Regions from separate parts of the Clostridium sp. genome, predicted to be linked through region 1. Evidence: riboswitches for the same ligand, from Rfam matches in the RefSeq annotation. Region 1 holds a riboswitch; each other region holds the start of a gene.

Region 1 (3,153 bases):
TTCCCAAGTATTCATTGCCCATCTCATCTGCTTTAATTATTGCCTTCTCAATAATGTTTTCCTTTTCATAATCACGGAATTTTAAATGAATATTATCCTTGATACCTGATATTTTAATTTTAGATCCATATTTTATTCCAAGCTGACTTAATGTAACAGGTAAACCAATCTTGGTAAATATATCAATAGCCTTGAATATTTCATCTTTGCTCCTGTTTTCAAGAACAAATTGAACAACAAGTGCAAAACTAGTTTTTTCACCATATAGGCTATACCTTGTATCGGAAATATATGTCATGTTATTGACTACATAATTACATATATCAATTGAGTTATCAACTATATCATGATTTTGCCTCATTCCGGATAATACTATGATTGAATCTATCAATTTTCTGTAACATTCATCATCAATGTTTTCATCCAGTTCTTCATACAATCCTTCAATATACTTCTCCAGTATGTTAACCGGATATTCGTCTTGTTTCACATGATCAAAATATTTAAAAACTGACATTGCATAACCTATACCTGCATTTAGATATCGTATGGATGATTCAAGTATTAAATCTATATCCGTCAATATAAGTTCAGGTAATTTCTTTAGCCTGACATAATCAATATATCTTCCGGTATCATCATATATTATGGAAATATTGGAACACGCAGCACAACTTGTAGCTACAGTAGGAATAGCAATTACAGGCTTACCTGTCCTATCACCTATGGTCTTTGCCATATCAATTACCTTTCCTCCTCCTACACCTAGTACTACATCAACCTTCAGTTTACGGGCTGATTCCGAATATATTTTTATATCATTCAAAGTGCAATGCCCATGGTATACTTCAACTCTATATTCCAGTCTCTCTCTTGCAAGATTCATAAGTATCCTTTGTCCAGTCTTGTTCCATGCAGTTTTTCCGCATATAATCAATGCATATTTTCCAAATTTCGAAGTATATTTACCGGTTTTATCCAGAATATTTTTCCCACTGACATAGAATTTCGGTATTTTTATATCCGTCATTTTACTCATCCTTTCCATAAATTTTAGAGTTAAATTATTTCCTTTAATTCCTCCAGTGGCTTTATATAATCACATAAATTTATATACTCCGGCTTAAACTTATATATACTATAATCTTTGAAATTACTACTCAGGAAATGTCTTCCCCTGTTTTTTCCAATTAAGGTTTTCAATACACTGTAGACTTCATTTGAATATATTATTTCAGCCAATTTTCCTGAAACATGTATGCTTTTGAATGCACTATATTTTTGTGTACTGTTTTCAAAATAGACATTGACCTTTGAACCGGTTTTGACTTTTTTGACATCTTTATCTACAATAAAATACACATTTGTATAATCATTTATAAATTCCTGTATATTTATAATACAAGTTTTATTTTGTTCATCCATTGCAACTAAATATCCCCTTTGTGAATGATCTATATATTTCATTGCATCATTTAATATTTCACTCATTTTCATATCCCTTCCTTATCTTTCAGAATTGAATCTGCAGGATTTAGCACCTTGTATGCAAATGGAACATACTGGTTGCTGAAACTTCATCGGGCCTTACCCTCTGCTTCTCTTGATAAGAGAATGTATTCCCCCAAACAATAAAAGGTCAAGTTATATTTATTAAAAAGATTTTATACAAATGATCTATCTCAATAATAAATTCAACTTGACCTCTAGTTTTTCTAGTCAGCCGAACTAGAATAAAAATTTCTTATTGCCATATCTATTTTAAAACCAAACTTTCTTTATTTTTATAAGCATCTCTTATTTGATCAACCTTATCCAGTTTCTCCCATGGAAGATCTATATCTGTCCTTCCAAAATGTCCATAAGCAGCAGTACTTTTATATATAGGCCTTCTTAAATCAAGATCCCTTATAATTGCAGCAGGTCTTAAATCAAACAACTCATTTATAATCTCGACTATTTCTTCATCATTTATTTTGCCTGTACCAAATGTATCTACACTTACTGATACAGGTTTTGCAACACCTATTGCATATGCTATTTCTACTTCAATTTTACTTGCTACACCTGCTGCCACAAGGTTTTTTGCAACCCACCTTGCTGCATATGCCCCAGATCTATCAACTTTGGTTGGATCTTTTCCTGAAAATGCTCCGCCTCCATGTCTTCCATAGCCGCCGTAGGTATCAACTATTATCTTTCTTCCTGTAAGGCCCGAATCAGCCTCAGGCCCACCCTTTACAAATCTTCCTGTAGGATTTACCAGATATTTTGTATTTGAATCTATGAGCTCTTTAGGTATTATTACTTTGATTACCTTGTCTATTATATCTTTTTCAATTTCATCATGGGTTACATTTTCTTCATGCTGTGAAGATATAAGCACGGTATCCACTCTCAGAGGTTTATCTCCTTCATATTCTACTGTAACCTGAGTTTTCCCATCCGGTCCAAGATATGAGATTGCTCCATTCTTTCTTACTTCAGCAAGCTTTCTTGAAAGTTTATGTGCCAGTGCTATTGGAAGCGGCAAGTACTCCGGAGTTTCATTTGTTGCAAATCCAAATACCATTCCCTGGTCTCCTGCTCCAATTGCTTCTATATTGTCTTTTTCACCTTTTTTAGATTCCAATGATTCATCTACACCAAGTGCAATATCTTGTGACTGTTCATCTATGGAGGTTATTACTGCACAATTGGATGCATCAAATCCAAATCTTGAATGATTATATCCTATATCGCTTATAGTTTGTCTTACTATTTTAGGTATGTCCACATATGCCTTGGTTGATATCTCTCCTACTAAAAGTACAAGTCCGGTATTTACAACTGTCTCACAAGCTACTCTTCCATTCTTATCCTGTTCAATAATTGCATCTAATACTGCATCTGATATTTGATCACATATTTTATCCGGATGTCCTTCTGTAACAGATTCTGATGTGAATAATCTACTCATTTTATCAATCTTCCTTTCATCATTTACTCTAAATTTTATTTCTATACTGGTTAACTTATATTAAAAAGAGACCAAACATTACTATCGAAGAATCCAATTTCTACAGATAAGTTTAACTTGACCTCTAGTCTTTCTAGTTAGTCACCTAGAATATTAAATTTATTCACATTGCTGCGAAATCAAAAAAACTTTCT
Region 2 (3,153 bases), 1.7 Mb from region 1:
TCCAGATGACAGATATCTTTCAATACCAACTTTAGTATCTGGTATTATTTCTTCGGAATATTTGATTTTAAACTGCTGTCCAAAATGCGGATGGGTTACCCATTCTCCCATAAATTTCAAATTCTGTCCTTCCATAATAAAAGGTACATTCCCGACTATAGTCACAACACCGCTTTTGTTTTTTAATTTGGCAACCACATATCCATTATCTTCATTCTGGAATACTATATCATCTATAATACCTTGTATTTCCTGCATAAAATCTCCCTACTTTTAAAAATTATATCAATAAGTCAATTATAACACATTAGGCACGCATCATTTTAGATGCGTGCCCACTGTTATAAATATTTTTTTATTTCATCCACCTTATTCAACTTTTCCCACGGCACATCTATATCTGTCCTTCCAAAATGCCCATATGCCGCTACTTGTCTATATATAGGTCTTCTCAAATTCAAATTTCTTATTATTGCTCCTGGTCTTAGATCAAATACTTTATTTACTATATCAACTATGTCGTCTTCTGAAATCTTTCCGGTACCAAAGGTATCTACTTCTATGGATACCGGTTTAGCAACACCTATAGCATAGGCCAGCTGTATTTCCAGTTTGTCGGCCAGCCCTGATGCTACAAGGTTTTTTGCAACCCACCTTGCTGCATAAGCAGCTGATCTGTCAACCTTGGTTGGATCTTTTCCGGAAAATGCACCTCCGCCGTGTCTTCCATAACCACCATAAGTATCAACTATTATTTTTCTTCCTGTAAGTCCTGAATCACCCTGTGGACCCCCGACTACAAATCTACCTGTAGGATTTATAAAATACCTTGTATTATCATCTAAAAATTTGGATGGTATTGTTGGTTTTATAACATTTTCTATTATATCCCTGCTTATCTGTTCCTGACTTACATGTGGATCATGCTGTGATGATACAACTACAGTATCTATCCTTACCGGTTTGTCATTTTCATATTCCACCGTAACTTGTGTTTTTCCATCCGGTCTTAAATAAGAAAGGGTCCCATCTTTTCTAACGGCTGTCAGCCTTTTTGCAAGTTTGTGTGCCATACTTATTGGAAGCGGCATATATTCCGGAGTTTCATTTGTAGCAAAGCCAAACATCATTCCTTGATCTCCCGCACCTATAGCATCTTCCTTGTCCATTGTACCGGATTTAGCTTCAAAAGCCTCATTTACTCCCATAGCTATATCTGATGACTGCTCATCTATTGAGGATATTACTGAACAAGTATCGCAGTCAAAGCCGTACTTTGCCCTTGTATAGCCTATTTCCTTCACAGTTTTTCTAACTATTTTAGGAATGTCTACATAACATTTAGTTGATATTTCACCCATAACTAAAACCATTCCTGTTGTAGTTATAGTTTCACAAGCTACCCTTCCTTCAGGATCCTGTGCCATTATTGCATCAAGTATAGCATCTGAAATTTGATCACACATTTTATCTGGATGCCCTTCTGTAACCGACTCAGAAGTAAACAACTTTTTCATCTTTTTCCCCTCCATCTACATAAAAATAAAAAACCTCTTTTATAAAAAAGAGGTTAATAAGCATTATCAACTCTCTTATCTCGCAGGAATAACTGCAGGAATTGGCACCTTAGCATATTTACTGGTTGCCGGGTTTCACAGGGCCCTTTCCCTCCACCTCTCTTGATAAGAGTTTTAAATTATAAAATAAAAAACACTTTCTATAGTGTTTTTTTATGGTGGAGGAAGATGGATTCGAACCATCGAAGTCAATGACAACAGATTTACAGTCTGCCCCCTTTAGCCACTCGGGAATTCCTCCATTTTTATGGTGCTGGCAGTAGGCATCGAACCCACGACCTACTGATTACAAGTCAGTTGCTCTACCATCTGAGCTATGCCAGCCTATTCAATATTTTAATATGGTGGGCACAACAGGGCTCGAACCTGTGACCCTCTGCTTGTAAGGCAGATGCTCTCCCAGCTGAGCTATGCGCCCTAAATTGGTGGAGGAAGATGGATTCGAACCATCGAAGTCAATGACAACAGATTTACAGTCTGCCCCCTTTAGCCACTCGGGAATTCCTCCATTTTTATGGTGCTGGCAATAGGCATCGAACCCACGACCTACTGATTACAAGTCAGTTGCTCTACCATCTGAGCTATGCCAGCTTACTATGTAACTTGTCATCAGTTAACACACGCATTGACCTATGTTAGTATATCGTTTAGGCACTCCTTTTTCAAATTTCATTTTTGGTGTATTCCCGCATTTAAATTGATTTAACTCAACATTCCTTTATGTTTCTCAATAAATCACATTTTCACAATTTATATTTGCCACATTGTCTATTCTAATTTTTTATGCTGCCTCATATAAATTATATATGATGTTTTAAACGGCTACATATTCACATTTTATGCAACAAAACACAATTTGAAGAGGTGAAAATTTTGAATAAAGTAAAGGTTAACTATAAAACTCCTATGGCATATTATAAATTAGCAAGTTCTCTACGAAATTATATTGATAGAAACACAATCATAGTTTGTATTGGTACTGACAGATATATAGGTGACTGCCTCGGACCTCTGGTAGGCACATTGCTCAAATATAAACATTTCCCTCTTCCTGTATATGGTACAATACAGGAACCAATACATGCCCTAAATATTGACATGAAACTAAAGCATATTACATCTCAACATAAGGAATGCAACATAATAGGCATAGACGCTTGCCTCGGAGATATCAATAATATAGGCGAAATACAAGTAAGAGATTTTCCAATTCATCCAGGAAAAGGAGTAGGAAAATCCCTGCCAAATGTAGGAGAAACTTCAGTAATTGGCATAGTGGATTCAAATACAGGTAAAAATATCTTCAGCAGTTCAAATAATATAAGATTAAATTTAATTCTCTCTATGTCAGAAGTGATACTTAACTCCCTAATTCATGCATATTATCTGTATCTCAATGACAATATTGAAAATATATAACTTAATCAACCAGAGTTATATCATCTCCGCTAAAAGTAAGCTCCATCTTATCCAGATATGTGAGAACCTTGCCAGTTCCAAGAGCTACACAGGATACTGCATCATCTGCTACATACACGGGTACACTCGTAACCTGCTGTATTAAACTATTTAATCC
Region 3 (3,153 bases), 810 kb from region 1:
ATCGGGGGCTATGCTTTTAAATGATATCATACCCTTTTCCCATTTTATCTCGCTCTTGATTATATCCAGTTCTTCCGACTTTCTGGCATAGCTGTTTATGCGTTTTTCCCAGTCCACATTCCATCTGCCCTGAAAATTTACTTTTACATCGGCTACAAAGGCTCCCCTGCCCTTTTTCATGTATATTAGTCCTTCATCCTTCAGAAAATCATAGGCGCAAATAACTGTATTCCTGCTGACCTTCAGCCTTGAGGACATTTCCCTTGTGGATGGGAGTTTTTCGCCTGAAGCCACCATCCCTCTAAGTATCATATTCTTTATATAATTCTTTATCTGTATGTAAACAGGACTTTTATCATCAATTTCCATATCAAAAAACATAACCGTGAATTCACCTCTATATATATTTTTACATAAATCCACATATAAATAAAGATGATGTACTGCTTTTTTTACAATACATCACCTCTACTGTGAAAATTTCAATTTGTCTGCATACTAAAATGCAGGAATTATGCTTCCCTTGTAATTATCCTCTATGAATTTCTTGATTTCAGGTGAATTTACAGCCTTCACAAGAGCCTTTACATAAGGCTTATCCTTGTCTTCCTTCTTTACTGCAATTATATTTGCATAAGGTGATTCCTTTGATTCTATGGCAAGTGCATCCTTTGTAGGATTTAAGTTTGCCTCAAGTGCATAATTTGTATTTATAACTGCGGCATCTACATCTCCCAGTACTCTAGGAAGCTGTGGAGCATCCAGTTCCTGAACCTTCAGGTTCTTCTTATTTTCCATTATATCAAGCTTGGAAATAAGCTCTCCATCCTTTACTTTTACAAGTCCTTCCTTTGCCAGCAGTTTAAGTGCCCTGGAACCATTTGTAGCATCATTCGGTATTGCAACTTCAGCCCCATCCTTTAGATCCTTTAAATTCTTTATCTTGTTGGAATATATCCCCATCGGTTCGATATGAACTTTTGCAACGGGAACCAAATCCGTACCATTTTTTTTGTTGTAGTCTTCAAGATATGGTATATGCTGAAAGAAGTTTGCATCCAGTTCTCCAGATGCCAGAGCCTTGTTTGGCGTTACATAGTCTGTGAACTCTTTTATTTTCAGCTCATATCCTTCTTTCTGGAGTATAGGCTTTACCTTCTCAAGTATTTCCTCATGGGGCTTTGGTGTAGCACCTATTGTTATCTCCTTCTTTTCACTTTTTGACGTATCACTTCCGGTATTTCCTGCACTGCTGCTTCCGCATCCTGATAATGCTGTCAAAACAAATACAGAAGAAAATATAATTGCCAGTGTCTTTTTGATGTTTTTCATAAAAGTTCCCCCTCAAATTAGTTTAATCAAAATAAAAACCCGAGAAAATCCCCCGGGTTTGAAACCTTAATGATTTTCTCATCTTTCAGCTTTCGCTGCAGGAGTTAGCACCAATGTATACAATACTGGTTGCCGGGTTTCACAGGGCCAATCCCTCCACCTCTCTTGATAAGTTTATCTTGATTCATTTTTTCATGTAAGTGATTATATCATCACAATTTTTCGTTGTCAATGCTCTTCTCAACAGTTTACATATCAAGCAGAAAATGCCCTGTATAAATGTTAATTAATCATCTATACAGGGCTGCATTTGTCTGTTTAGTATTCAGCTGGCGCACATATTTTTTCATTATCCATCTTACCGTGATTTTCTTCCATGGAGTATTCAACTATTTTGTCCAAGAGCTGGCTGTAAGACATATTTACAGCTTTCGCACTTTTCGGGAACAGACTGTTCTTTGTCATACCCGAAAGTGTATTGAGTTCAAGTACATAAGGTATATTGTCCTTTACAATCAGATCAACTCTTACGTATACCCTGCACTTCAACACATCCCAGCATTTGCGGGATATCTCCTCGATTTCACCTTGGAGTTTCTCCTCAAGCTGGACAATTATTTCATCCGAAGCACCTTCAGTGTATTTTGCCTCATAGTCAAAGAATTCCGTCTTTGGTTTTATTTGAATCAACGGCAGCGTGTTTCCATTTAAAATGCAGCAGGTAATTTCGTCGCCTTTTATATATTCCTCAATCATGACCTCTTCATCATATTCCAAGCCGAGATTTACTGCATCTTCCATATTCTCTTTATTTTTGACTATATTTGTCGCCACACTTGATCCACCTGAATTTGGCTTCACAACCAGTGGATACCCAATCTCATCCAAATAATCATAATCTATTTCATCTGTGGATTTGACACACATCCACCTTGCAGTTTTAATTCCTGCACTCTTCAGCACCTTCTTTGTCATATCCTTGTCCATACAGATGGAACTTGTAAGAGGTCCACATCCGGAATAAGGTATATCCAGAGTTTCCAGAACGGATTGAACCGTTCCATCCTCTCCGAATTTCCCGTGAAGTGCTATAAATGCAAAGTCTATACCTGCTGTTTTATCTATAATATCTCTTTCTTTGTCTATAACAATTGGAACTACTTCATACTTTGTTTTATCAAAACAACTCATTATCTCTCTTCCAGAATTCAGTGATACTTCTCTCTCCGAGGATATTCCCCCCATGATAACTCCTATTTTCATATCAATTCCTCCGCTAAATACTGTTATACTATCCTTTATCTTTTATTTTACACATCGCCGGATATAAGAAAAGAGCCACTCAATAAATATTTTTACCATGTTGTGGTTCACCGGCCACTCCAATAGAATTCAGAATATCACCCGTATCCGCAGTAACCAGCCCGATGGAACTGTCTGCTATACCATAGTATATATACAGCTTATCCCTAATTTCAACAGCACCACAGGGGAAAACCACATCTGAAAAGAAGCCCTCTGTCTCATAGTCCTCACAGGGATATAAAACAGGTTCCTCACTTCGCCCGATAACTTTTGAAGGATCATCCAGATCCAGCAGAAGAGCCCCCATTGAGTAGCATTCATGTTCATCTACACCGTGGTACAGCTCCAGCCATCCGGCATCTGTCCTTATGGGAGGCATACCTGCCCCTATTTTCCGTGAATCCCAGCAATTTTCCCTTGTACATGCCAGCAGCCTGTGATTACCCCAATTTATCAGATTGTCGGATTCAGATATCCAGATCATAGGTTTGCCGGTACTTCTGGATACCGGTCTGT
Region 4 (3,153 bases), 1.0 Mb from region 1:
GGCAGATTTCCAAACATCAATGGCTTTCTTAGATTAAATTTAACAAATATATACCATATAACAATAAATACTGCTATGGAAATTATATGATAAATATATCTTTTTATTTTTAAATAAGGAGCCGTGTTTTGCTTCATAATTATCTTCTCCTTTTACTTTACCTGCTGCCAATTTCCTTTTAAGACTTCTTCACTGGGATATGCGATTTTCGAATCTTTGTATGCTTCCTTTATATATTGAGAATCAACAAATTCATTTAAATCGACATTTTTGATCTTTCCAAGTTTTTCTAAAAAGTCTTTACTTCCTTCCAATGTAGATACGTCTTTATCGTATATAACTGGATCGAATCTTACGTTATTCACTATTTTTTTTGTGACCTCTAATGAATATTTACTTTCGTCAGAAAATATTTTGGCTGCTTCATCTGGATTTTCCCTTATAAATTTATGTGCTTCAATTAATGCTTTCAATAATGCCACAGTATAGTCTTTATTCTTTTCCACCCATGATCTATCTGCCACAATTCCATCTAAATAATCAACTTTAGTATCACTGCCATCTACCAATACTTTCCCGATTCCTTTATTTTCTATCAGGCTGGTAAATGGTTCCCATACTGCAAGGGCATCTATTTTATTCTGTTCCAAATTAGTCATTCCAACAGTTAGATCCTGATTTACTATATTTACTTTATCCGTTACACCATTCTTGTCTAATTCATTGAGCAATAGTCTATGCGCACTGGATCCCAATGGAACTGCTACAGTTTTCCCGGATAAATCCTTAACAGAAGTTATTTTACTATTTTTAGGAACCAAAATAGCTTGATTTTTTCCGTTTTCTCCCTTTCCATCAAAAGCTAAAAATACGGATTTATAATTTGAACTCGATTGACCTTTTTCACCATTAATAATTATTGGCATATCTCCCATAAAAGCAAATTGAAGTTTGCCTGCTACCATGTTATTAGTTAAAGGGGGGCCCGATTGAGCATTGAACCAATCAACCACAAAGTCCTTATCAGGATATTTTTCTTCAAGATATTTTTCAAAAAGTTTTTTATTCTTTATTATCAATGCACCCCAAGTTTGGGATGTTACTGTTTGATAGCCTATTCCTATTTTTACGACTTCTTTTTTACCATTATTATTAGAGTTCTGGCTATTTTGTCCATTTTGTGAACATCCTATAAAAAATACTAATACCAATACTAAAATTAGTATTTGCGACATTATCTTCTTCACACTTTTCAAATTAAATTCCTCCCAATTAATTTTGTTAATTTTTATTATATTTCTATACTTTTTACTATTTTGGTTAAAAGTATATTTGTTTTTATTTCATTTTTACCACTCCTTTAGTTTTATTTATTAATTTTTTGAATAAAAAAGGTCAAATTTAATCTATTATAAAATATAAAAATATCTATATAATAAATTAAATTTGACCTCTAGTTTTTCTAGTCAGTACAAATTAATACGAATAAAAAACTTCCTCTGGAGAAACCATAGGAAGTTATATCCTTTAAGTTTCTCATCTTTCAGGTATTCCTGCTGGAATTGGCACCATTGAATATAAAATTATTCAGGTTGCCGGGCATCATAGGGCCAGTCCCTCTGCCTCTCTTGATAAGAAGTTTTTTCTTTTTTCAATTTCCTACATGATATAACTTTTAAGATAATTTGTCAACAACATTTTTACAATACTTTTATATTGGTTACATCAATAACATGCTATTTTCTGAACTGAAATGGTATCTTATAGCCAATTGTCTGATTCCTTCTCTATGTTATTGTAGTATATTTCAATATACCAGAATATCGAAAGAGGTGTTGGTATGTCAGTATCTGAACAGCTGAAAATTCTATGTGTGAAGCTTGGAATAAGCATCTCCAAGCTTGCCCGGTTATCCGGGAAAAGTCCACAGGCTTTCAGCCAAAAAATGATTCTAGAAAATTTCACCATTACCATATCAAACGCCGGTTATCCTGGGGGAAAAGAGCGTGATAGTATAGATTGTCCTTGGTGTGGTGCTGAAAATGGCACCGGAATAACAAGCGGTAGCGAAATGAAGAAGCTATTCCAGTAGTCGGCTTCTGACCGTAACAAATATCATCCCATAGAGTTTGCGGCCCAACTTCATAAGCGCTTTGTTTTCATTCATACGTTTATCGATGGTAACGGTCGAATTTCCAGGCTGCTTATAAATGCGACTCTTATTCAGGATGGCTTACCTGGCTGTCATTTCTCCGATCTTGCGCCAGGAATATATTAGCCTTCTGAAGCGTGCTCACAAAGACAACCGGCCATTTATTGACTTTATTGCTGAACTGGTTCTTGAGCATGAAATAAAAAGAGCGTAAAACCCTTTGTTTGCTTGGATTTCACGTTCTTTTATTTTACTCCCACTCTATAGTAGAAGGAGGTTTGCTCGTTATGTCATAGACAATTCTGTTTACACCTTTAACTTCATTTACTATCCTTCTTGATACTTTGTCAAGTACCTCATATGGTATCTTGGCCCAATCCGATGTCATAGCATCAGAAGATGTAACCGCCCTGAGTGCAACAGTGTAGCAGTAAGTTCTTTCATCTCCCATGACACCTACCGAACGTATATTAGGAAGGCATGCAAAATACTGCCATATTGATTCGTCCAATCCTGCCTCTGCTATTTCTTCTCTAAATATTGCATCTGCCTCTCTTGTTATTTCGAGCTTTTCCTCTGTAACTGCACCCAATACTCTTATAGCAAGGCCTGGTCCTGGAAAAGGCTGTCTCCAGACTAATTTATGTGGTATTCCCAGTTCTTCACCTACTGCCCTTACCTCATCCTTGAACAACTCTCTGAGAGGTTCAATAAGCTCAAAATTCATATTTTCCGGAAGTCCTCCTACATTGTGGTGGCTCTTTATAGTAGCCGAAGTTCCAAGTCCGCTTTCTACAACATCCGGATATATGGTACCTTGGACAAGAAAAGCTATATCCCCAAGCTTTTCAGCTTCCCGTTCAAATACTCTTATGAATTCTTCTCCAATTATTTTTCTCTTTTTTTCAGGATCATCTACACCTGCAAGTTTGCCTAAAAATCTATCTCCTGCATTTACTCTTATGAAATTCATGTCAAACTGCTTTTTAAATACATCTTCA

What was found. Region 1 has a riboswitch for S-adenosylmethionine ahead of LKE46_RS05390 (hypothetical protein). Riboswitches for the same ligand answer to the same signal wherever they lie in the genome.
Region 2: it holds a riboswitch for S-adenosylmethionine, as region 1 does, so the genes downstream of both, metK (methionine adenosyltransferase) here and LKE46_RS05390 (hypothetical protein) in region 1, are expected to answer to the same signal.
Region 3: it holds a riboswitch for S-adenosylmethionine, as region 1 does, so the genes downstream of both, LKE46_RS01420 (MetQ/NlpA family ABC transporter substrate-binding protein) here and LKE46_RS05390 (hypothetical protein) in region 1, are expected to answer to the same signal.
Region 4: it holds a riboswitch for S-adenosylmethionine, as region 1 does, so the genes downstream of both, LKE46_RS00335 (ABC transporter substrate-binding protein) here and LKE46_RS05390 (hypothetical protein) in region 1, are expected to answer to the same signal.

Annotation. Positions count from the first base shown of each region.
Region 1 is NZ_JAKVOI010000001.1:1,070,164-1,073,316, reverse strand. Features, by position in the region: gene LKE46_RS05395 (iron-containing alcohol dehydrogenase) at 1-1,048, opposite strand, end outside; gene LKE46_RS05390 (hypothetical protein) at 1,060-1,491, opposite strand; SAM riboswitch class I at 1,504-1,613, opposite strand; gene metK (methionine adenosyltransferase) at 1,757-2,959, opposite strand.
Region 2 is NZ_JAKVOI010000001.1:2,768,370-2,771,522, forward strand. Features, by position in the region: gene recD2 (SF1B family DNA helicase RecD2) at 1-258, opposite strand, end outside; gene metK (methionine adenosyltransferase) at 342-1,517, opposite strand; SAM riboswitch class I at 1,590-1,689, opposite strand; tRNA gene LKE46_RS13565 (tRNA-Tyr) at 1,734-1,818, opposite strand; tRNA gene LKE46_RS13570 (tRNA-Thr) at 1,826-1,901, opposite strand; tRNA gene LKE46_RS13575 (tRNA-Val) at 1,920-1,995, opposite strand; tRNA gene LKE46_RS13580 (tRNA-Tyr) at 2,001-2,085, opposite strand; tRNA gene LKE46_RS13585 (tRNA-Thr) at 2,093-2,168, opposite strand; gene yyaC (spore protease YyaC) at 2,451-2,996, shown strand; gene LKE46_RS13595 (rod shape-determining protein) at 2,998-3,153, opposite strand, start outside.
Region 3 is NZ_JAKVOI010000001.1:263,968-267,120, reverse strand. Features, by position in the region: gene LKE46_RS01425 (PLP-dependent aminotransferase family protein) at 1-381, opposite strand, end outside; gene LKE46_RS01420 (MetQ/NlpA family ABC transporter substrate-binding protein) at 499-1,332, opposite strand; SAM riboswitch class I at 1,408-1,507, opposite strand; gene LKE46_RS01415 (D-alanine--D-alanine ligase) at 1,651-2,595, opposite strand; gene LKE46_RS01410 (glycoside hydrolase family 130 protein) at 2,675-3,153, opposite strand, start outside.
Region 4 is NZ_JAKVOI010000001.1:47,369-50,521, reverse strand. Features, by position in the region: gene LKE46_RS00340 (ABC transporter permease) at 1-137, opposite strand, end outside; gene LKE46_RS00335 (ABC transporter substrate-binding protein) at 153-1,247, opposite strand; SAM riboswitch class I at 1,534-1,638, opposite strand; gene LKE46_RS00330 (hypothetical protein) at 1,841-2,092, shown strand; gene LKE46_RS17640 (Fic family protein) at 2,123-2,278, shown strand; gene guaA (glutamine-hydrolyzing GMP synthase) at 2,403-3,153, opposite strand, start outside.